2 regions of the Streptomyces longhuiensis genome follow, and region 1 is predicted to be linked to the other one. Evidence: riboswitches for the same ligand, from Rfam matches in the RefSeq annotation. Region 1 holds a riboswitch; the other holds the start of a gene.
The links. A riboswitch is a leader RNA that binds a small molecule or an ion and turns the genes downstream of it on or off. The one in region 1 is predicted to bind S-adenosylmethionine.
Positions count from the first base shown of each region.

Region 2: it holds a riboswitch for S-adenosylmethionine, as region 1 does, so the genes downstream of both, LGI35_RS14635 (aminotransferase class V-fold PLP-dependent enzyme) here and thrC (threonine synthase) in region 1, are expected to answer to the same signal.

Region 1 covers NZ_CP085173.1:4,635,155-4,639,561, forward strand. Annotated here, with positions in the region: gene LGI35_RS21445 (MoaD/ThiS family protein) at 116-391, opposite strand; gene thrC (threonine synthase) at 439-1,725, opposite strand; SAM riboswitch class I at 1,743-1,874, opposite strand; gene LGI35_RS21455 (glucosyl-3-phosphoglycerate synthase) at 2,055-3,002, shown strand; gene LGI35_RS21460 (DUF7927 domain-containing protein) at 3,040-4,407, shown strand, end outside.
Region 2 covers NZ_CP085173.1:3,126,523-3,130,929, forward strand. Annotated here, with positions in the region: gene LGI35_RS14625 (rhomboid family intramembrane serine protease) at 1-505, shown strand, start outside; gene LGI35_RS14630 (Lrp/AsnC family transcriptional regulator) at 546-827, shown strand; gene LGI35_RS14635 (aminotransferase class V-fold PLP-dependent enzyme) at 897-2,258, opposite strand; SAM riboswitch class IV at 2,426-2,542, opposite strand; gene trpD (anthranilate phosphoribosyltransferase) at 2,656-3,720, opposite strand; gene qcrB (cytochrome bc1 complex cytochrome b subunit) at 3,880-4,407, opposite strand, start outside.

The DNA.
Region 1 (4,407 bases):
CGCGCTCAACCATGCAGAATTGCCCCCTCCGCTTCTCTCGCGGAGGGGGCAATTCAGGTGACTCTGTGTGGCCTTGCAAGGCCGGGCGATCAGCCGCCGGCACGGTGCCCGACGGTCAGCCTCCGGCGACGGCCGGGATGATCGAGACGCCCGCGCCTGCCGGCGTCGCCGTCTCCAGGCCCTGCTCGAAGCGCACGTCGTCGTCGTTCACGTACACGTTCACGAAGCGGCGCAGCTTGCCCTGGTCGTCCAGGACGCGGGCCGCGATGCCCGTGTGGTTCTTCTCCAGGTCGGCGATGACCTCGGAGAGGGTCGCGCCCTCGGCGGCGACCTCGGCCTTGCCGCCGGTGTAGGTGCGCAGGATGGTGGGGATGCGGACGTTGACGCTCATGGGGGCTGCAGCCTTTCCGTGCGGGTGTCGCGGGAGTGCGCGGGTCTTCAGTGGGCGAGGCCCGCGTCGCGGAACGCGTCCAGGCTCGGGCGGATGGTGGCGGTCGCCTGGGACGTCTCGGCGACCGCGTCGAGGGTCTTGAGGCCGTCACCGGTGTTGAGGACGACGGTGGTGAGCGTCGGGTCGATCAGGCCGGCCTCGATCAGCTTCTTCGTCACGCCGACCGTCACACCGCCCGCGGTCTCCGCGAAGATGCCCTCGGTCTGCGCCAGGAGCTTGATCGCCTCGACGACCTGCTCGTCGTTGACGTCCTCCACGGCGCCGCCGGTGCGGCGGGCGATGTCGAGGACGTACGGCCCGTCGGCCGGGTTGCCGATGGCCAGGGACTTGGCGATCGTGTTCGGCTTCTGCGGCCGCACGACGTCGTGGCCGCCCTTGTAGGCGACGGACACCGGCGAGCAGCCCTCGGCCTGGGCGCCGAAGAGCTTGTACGGCTTGTCCTCGACGAGGCCGAGCTTGATCAGCTCCTGGAGGCCCTTGTCGATCTTCGTGAACTGGGAGCCGGACGCGATCGGGATGACCAGCTGGTCCGGGAGGCGCCAGCCGAGCTGCTCGCAGATCTCGTACGCGAGCGTCTTGGAGCCCTCGCCGTAGTACGGACGCAGGTTGACGTTGACGAAGCCCCAGCCCTCGCCGAGCGGGTCGCCGATGAGCTCGGAGCAGAAGCGGTTGACGTCGTCGTAGTTGCCCTCGATGCCGACGAGTTCGCCGCCGTAGACCGCGGCCATGACGACCTTGCCCTGCTCCAGGTCGTGCGGGATGAACACGCAGGAGCGGAAGCCGGCGCGGGCCGCGGCGGCGCCGACGGCGCCGGCGAGGTTGCCGGTGGAGGAGCAGGACAGGGTGGTGAAGCCGAAGGCGCGGGCGGCCTCGATGGCCTGGGCGACGACGCGGTCCTTGAAGGAGTGCGTGGGGTTGCCGGAGTCGTCCTTGACGAACAGCTTGCCCTGCTCGACGCCGAGTTCACGGGCGAGGTTGTCGGCCTTGACGAGCTTGGTCCAGCCGGGGTTCAGGTTCGGCTTCTCGGCGACGTCGGCCGGGACGGGCAGGAGAGGGGCGTAGCGCCAGATGTTGGCGGGTCCGGCCTCGATCTCCTTGCGCAGCGACTCGGGGTCGCCGACCGGCAGGTCGTAGGAGACTTCGAGCGGCCCGAAACACTCGGCACAGGCGAAGATCGGTCCGAGCGGGAAGCTGGTGCCGCACTCGCGGCAGGAAAGCGCCGATGCGGGTCCGAGATCAACGGAAGTGGTGGTGGCGACAGTCTGCGCAGCCATGATGGCGAGGCCCTTTCTCCTCATCTTCCTCGCGGCGCATCTCGCCACGAGACGGAATTGGCACCTTCCCCACCTGGACCTCGACAAGGTCGGCGGGAGGGTTGCCGGGACTTCAACGGGCCGTATCCCTCTGTCCCTCTGGATGAGCGCTATTCGGTTGTTGAGCTGGCACTTGATCACTCAAGCGCGGCGGCGACCCCGACATGCGATGGTCACCGGCGTTGTTCAAGACTGTAACCGAAGGCCTGGACGCTTGAGATAGTCGTCCGAACCGCGAGATGGATCACAGTTCGTGATCAGACAGTTCAGACAGTGAGGAGCCGCGCACCGTGCTGGAAGAAGTAGAGCGCTGGCTGAGCAGGCGTTCCTGGTCGGTGTCGGACCGTCCGCTCCCTCAGCTGATCGCCGCCAAGCGCGCCTCGGGCACCTCGGTGAGCGTGGTGCTGCCCGCGCTGAACGAGGAGGAGACGGTCGGCGAGATCGTCGCCGAGATCCGTCGCGCCCTGATGACGGAGCGGGTGCCGCTGGTCGACGAGCTGGTGGTGATCGACTCGGGCTCGACGGACCGTACGGCCGAGGTCGCGCGGGCCGCCGGGGCGCGCGTCGTGCACCGGGACACGATCCTGCCGAGGATCCCGGCCGTGCCCGGCAAGGGCGAGGTGCTGTGGCGCTCGCTGCTCGTGACGGGCGGCGACATCGTCTGTTTCGTCGACGCGGATCTGAAGGAGTTCTCCGCGGACTTCGTCTCGGGGATCGTGGGCCCGCTGCTCACGGATCCCGGCGTGGACTTCGTGAAGGCGATGTACGACCGCCCGCTCGGGTCCGCCGCGGGCCAGGGGGGCCGGGTCACGGAGCTGGTGGCGCGCCCGGTCCTCAATCTGCACTGGCCGCTGCTCGCCGGGTTCGTGCAGCCGCTCGGCGGCGAGTACGCGGCCCGCAGATCGCTCCTGGAGCGCCTGCCGTTCCCCGTCGGTTACGGGGTCGAGCTCGGTCTTCTCGTCGACGCGCTGCACACGGTGGGCCTGGACGCGCTCGGGCAGGTCGACGTGGGGGTGCGCAAGCACCGGCACCAGGACGGGCAGGCGCTCGGCCGGATGGCCGCGGCGATCTACCGCACCGCGCAGCTGCGGCTCGCACGCGGGCATCTCGTGCGTCCGGTGCTCACCCAGTTCGAGCGCGGGGAACAGGGATTCGAGCCGCGCACGCACGACGTGGACACCGAGGAACGCCCCCCGATGACCCAAATCACCGAGTACGCGGAGCGCCGCGTGGCGTAGCCAGGGGCAATCGTATGTTTTGCCTACATTGCCCTTTATGTGGCTCAGACAAGTTTCGGGTGAGCGACGGCTGCGCGCAGCCGCGACCCGCACCGCCGGGGCGCTCGTCGCCACGGTCACCGCACTGACGGCGCTCGGCGCCGCGGCCCCCGCCGCGGCGGACGTGGTCGCGCCGTTCACCAAGCGCTACGACGAATCGCTGTACGGCGACTTCGTGACCATCGGCAACACGGTCATGGGCTGCCCGGCCGCGCCGGCCGACCTCGCGACGCGCTGCGCGGCCGCCGCCGGCGGCGGCCGGGGCGGCGACGAGACGTTCGTGATGCAGCGCGTCAACACGGCCCGTACGACGGCCGGTTACGGCTCCAGCACCGGCCGGGTGACGATCCCGCCGGGCGCGAAGGTGGCGTACGCCCGCCTGTTCTTCGGCGGCAACGACGGTACGTACAGGGGCCCGAGCGGCGCGCGGCTCGCGCGGTGCGACATCTCCGGCGCCGATGTGCGGCCCTCACCGGGCTCCCCGCTCGCCGCCGTACCCGTGCTGGGCGTGAACGGCGGCGCGGCTGCGAGGGTTTCCGTCGAGGACCTGGTCCAGGACCCGGCGACGATCAACGGCCCGCACTACTACACGGGCGAGGCCGACGTCACGAGCATGTTCGCCGGCGTCACCGGCACCGGCGCGCCCGTCCCCGTCGCGGTCGGCGGCGTCTGGGCGCCCGACGGCAAGGGCTGCGTGGCCGGCTGGTCGATGACCGTCGTCTACAAGTACGGCGCCCCGAACGCCGAGTACGCGCCGGAGCGCCGCAACGTGTACGTCTACGGCGGACACGTCCTCCAGCGCCCCGTCTCGCCGGCGACCACGATCGGCGTGGACGGCTTCCACCGCGCGGGCGGCGGCAGGGTGCGGGCGGGCGTCTCCACGTACGAGGGCGGCTGGAACACGCTGGGCGACCGGTTCCTGGTCGACGGCAAGAACGTCACCGAAGCCCACACCGGCAACTCCTACCTCAGCGAGAGCGACGGCGCCGTCGCCCCGGAGGCGGCCGACGACCTGAGCGTCGACGCGAAGGCGTTCGAGCTGCCCGCCGGGACCATCCCGCCCGGCGCCACCTCCACCGAGCTGACGTTCACCACCCAGGGCGACACCCGTGTCCCCTCGGCGCTCGCGCTGTCCGTCCCGGTCCCGGACCTGGAGGTCACCAGGACGGCGAGCCCGCAGACGGCCCGCCCCGGCGACATCCTGACGTACACGGTCACGGCGAAGAACGTCGGCTCGCTCGACTACCCGAACGCCAGGTTCAGCGACGACCTGACCGGCAGCCTCGACGACGCGGCGTACAACGGCGACGTGCGCACGGACCTCGGCCACGTCGCGTACAGCGCGCCGAGGATCGGCTACACCGGT
Region 2 (4,407 bases), 1.5 Mb from region 1:
CACGGCCCTCTTCGTCCATGGCAGCTGGCTGCACCTGCTCGGCAACATGCTCTTCCTGTACGTCTTCGGCGCGATGGTCGAAGAACGTATGGGCCACCTCCAGTTCGCGCTCTTCTACCTGCTCTCCGGCTGCGTGGCGCTGCTCGGCTACGCGATCGCGCACGCGAGCTCCGAGCAGACCCTGGTGGGTGCCTCAGGGGCGATCTCCGCGGTGCTCGGGGCGTTCCTGTACCTCTTCCCCAGGGCGCGCGTGACGAGCGTGTTCCCGTTCCTGTTCTTCCTGCCGCTGCGGTTTCCCGCGTGGGTGGTGCTGCCGTTCTGGGTGGCGCTCCAATGGGCCGCGGCGCGGCAGGGCAGCCAGGGGCCCGGGGTGGCCTACCTGGCGCACCTGGTCGGGTTCTCCGTCGGGTTCCTCTACGCGTGGGTGCGCTACGGAGGGAGAGAGCGGGGTGCGCGGAGCGCTTCTGCGCGCGGGCGGGGGCGGGAGACGGGAGGGCTAGAGTGAAAGCAGCCCCAGCCACGGCCACCGAGGGAGACAGCCAGCCGTGATCACCGCGATCGTGCTCATCAAGACCAGCGTGGACCGGATCCCCGAGATCGCCGAGTCGATCGCCGCCCTCGACAGCGTCAGCGAGGTCTTCTCCGTGACCGGAACGTACGACCTGATCGCCATGGTGCGCGTCGCGCGCCACGACGACCTGGCGGACGTCATCCCCGGGAAGATCAGCAAGATCCCCGGCGTGGAGGCGACGGACACGCACGTCGCGTTCCGCACCTACTCGCAGCACGACCTGGAGGCGGCGTTCGCGATCGGGCTCGACTCCTGATCCTGTCCGCTTGACGACCGAAGGCCGCCCCGAGGGGCGGCCTTCGTCATGTCCGGCGCGGTGCGCGGATCACACGGCGGGGACGCAACGCCCGTCCTCCGTGCGGTAGTTCCAGCGCGCGCCGTCGCGGACCAGCTCGGTCACGGCGCGGACGAAGCGCTCGACGTGCTCGTCCGGGGTGCCGGCGCCGAAGCTGACGCGGATCGCGTTGAGGGACTTCTCGCCGGGCGCGGCCTCGGGCGCCCCGCACTCCCCCTGCGACTGCGGGTCGCTGCCCAGCAGGGTGCGCACGAGCGGGTGGGCGCAGAAGAGGCCGTCGCGCACGCCGATGCCGTACTCGGCGGAGAGCGCGGCCGCGAAGTGCGAGCTGTTCCAGCCGTCGACGACGAAGGAGATGACGCCGACGCGCGGGGCGTCGTCGCCGAACAGCGAGAGGACCTTCACCTCGGGCACGGCGGCGAGACCGTCACGGACCTTGCCGATCAGGTGCTGCTCACGGGCGACGAGCGAGTCGAAGCCCGCCTCGGTGAGGGCCTTGCAGGCGGAGGCGATGGAGTAGACGCCGATGACGTTCGGCGAACCGGCCTCGTGGCGGGCCGCGCTGTCGTGCCACTCGACGTCCACACCGCCGTCCGCACGCCGCGCGACCTTGCGGGAGGCGCCGCCACCGGCGAGGTACGGCTCGGAGGCCTGGAGCCAGTCGGCGCGGCCGGCGAGGACGCCGGAGCCGAAGGGGGCGTACAGCTTGTGCCCGGAGAAGGCGACCCAGTCGACGTCGAGGTCCTGGATGTCCACGGGGTGGTGCGGGGCGAGCTGCGCGGCGTCGAGGACGATACGGGCGCCATGGGCGTGGGCAGCGGCGGCGAGCTCACGGACGGGCCACAGCTCGCCGGTGACGTTCGAGGCGCCCGTGACGCACACCAGGGCGGGCCCGTAGGGGTCGCGCTCGGCGAGGGCGCTCTCCAGGGTCTGGACGGCCTCGTCGGGCGTGCGCGGCGCGTTCAGGTACGTCACGCGGGCGTCGCGCCACGGCAGGAGCGAGGCGTGGTGTTCGGTCTCGAAGACGAAGACCTCGCAGTCGGCGGGGAGCACGGCGGCGAGCAGGTTGAGCGAGTCGGTGGTCGACCGGGTGAAGATCACCTGGTCGTCCGCGCGGCAGCCGAGGAACTCGGCGACGGTCACGCGGGAGTTCTCGAAGAGGTCGGTCGACAGCTGCGAGAGGTACCCGGCACCGCGGTGGACGCTGCCGTAGTACGGCGCGTAGGCGGCCACGTCGTCCCAGACCCGCTGGAGCGCCGGGGCGCTGGCCGCGTAGTCGAGGGCCGCGTAGGTGACCTCGCCACCGGTGACGAGCGGAACGGTGACATCCCGGCCGAGAACCGGCAGAGGGGTACAAAGCGACTGGTCGGCGGCAGCGGTGGAGACAGACATGGCGAACTCCCGTGAGAGGTAAGCGAATTGACCGCGCCGGAGCCGATGGCTCGACGGCGCAGCCGTAAAGAAAAAGGGGGTGTGCGGAGGTGGGGCGGAGATGCCCTATCGCATTCGCTTGCTCACGAGACTGCTCCCTTGAGGACCAGGACCCCAGGGTGTGCAGGGGTCCGCGCTTGCAGAGCACCTTGCTGTGCACTGCCTGGTCTTCACCCGGGGCACCCCGCCACGGACGGAGGGTTGCCGGACAGCGAGCCGGGGCCTAATCGCTGTCACTCATGACCTGCCGAGAAGTATGCCAGCTGATCGCTTCATCGCAACAGCGTGTCCGCATCCCGGACGGAGAGTGGTGGGGAGGCACCGACCGGCACCTCCCCACCCTGTCTTCCTTACGCGCTCACGCGTTGCTGGCCGCCACCCAGCGCTCCAGCGACCTCTTCGCGGCGCCCGAGTCGATCGACTCGGCGGCGCGGGCCATGCCGGCCCGGATCTGGTCGGTCAGAGGGCCCTCGCCGGGCGTGAGAGCGACGAGCGCCGCCGCCGAGTTGAGGAGGACCGCGTCCCGTACCGGGCCCCTCTCGCCGTCCAGGAGGCGGCGGGCGACCTCCGCGTTGTACGACGCGTCGGCGCCCCGCAGCGCGGACACCGGCACCAGCTCGAGGCCGACGTCCCGCGGGTCGAAGGCCTCCTCGCGCACGGCGCCGTCCCGGACCACCCAGATCCGCGAGGTCGCCGTCGTCGTCAGCTCGTCCAGCCCGTCGTCGCCGCGGAAGACGAGCGACGAGTGACCGCGCTCGGCGAAGACACCGGCCACGATGGGCGCCATCCGCGCGTCGGCGACCCCGACGGCCTGTGCCCGCACCTTGGCCGGGTTGGTCAGCGGACCGAGGAAGTTGAACGTCGTGCGGATGCCCAGCTGGCCGCGCGCCGCCGCCACGTGCCGCAGCGCCGGGTGGAACTTCACGGCGAAGCAGAACGTGATCCCCGCCTCCTCCGCGACCTCGGCCACGCGCTTCGGCGTCAGCTCCAGATTCACGCCGAGCTTCTCCAGGACGTCCGAGGCGCCGGACGCCGACGAGGCGGCGCGGTTGCCGTGCTTGACGACCTTGGCACCCGTACCCGCGATGACGATGGCCGACATCGTGGAGATGTTGACCGTCTTGGCGCCGTCGCCACCCGTGCCGACGATGTCGACCGTGTCGCCCGGGACCTCGATCACGTTCGCGTGCTCGTACATGGACCGTACGAGGCCGGAGATCTCCTCGACGGTCTCGCCCTTGGCGCGCATGGCCACAGCGAACCCGGCGATCTGCACGTCCGTGGCCTCGCCCCGCATGATGCGGTCCATGGCCCAGGCGGTGTCGTCGGCGCTCTGGTCGCGCCCTTCGAGGAGGCCGTTCAGCAGCTGGGGCCAGGAACGGCCCGCCGCGGTATTGCCTCCTGCGGGGGTCACAGCATTCATCTGCCGCTCCTGGTTTTTCGTGTGTAGGGGAACAAGGCCACCCTATCCAGCCCGGAGAGCGGCAAAGAGCCCCGTCCAGTGCCTGGACGGGGCTCTCACCGTGGCGACCATGGGTCCCCCGCTCGAGCGAAGCCGAGAGTGGGGGGTCAGTTCAGGTGATCAGTGGTGGCCGTGGCCGCTGGTGATCTCCTTGTACTCCTCGACAGTCGGCTTGGGGATCTGGCTCTCCTCGCCGTACAGGCCCTCGGAGAGCTTGGCCCGCAGCTTCTCGGTACCGGACACCTTGCGCTCCACACCGTTCTCGTCGACCGTCGGGCCGATCTCGAGCGGCGCGTACTGCTCGTGCGCGGTGAGGGTGTGCAGGGCGTCGGGCCCGAGCGGCTCGTGGACCTCGATGAACTCACCGTGCGGCAGGCGCTTGATGAGGCCGGACTCGCGTCCGTGCAGCACCTTGTCCTTGTCGCGGCGCTGGAGGCCGAGGCAGATCCGCTTGGTGGCGACGAAGACCAGCACGGGCACGACGAAGAACCCGATGCGCACGAACCAGGTGATCGCGTTGATCGACAGGTGGAAGTGCGTGGCCCAGAGGTCGTTACCACCACCGACGAGCAGGACGAAGTACCAGCTGATCCAGGCTGCACCGAACGCGGTCCGGGTCGGGACGTTGCGCGGGCGGTCCAGGATGTG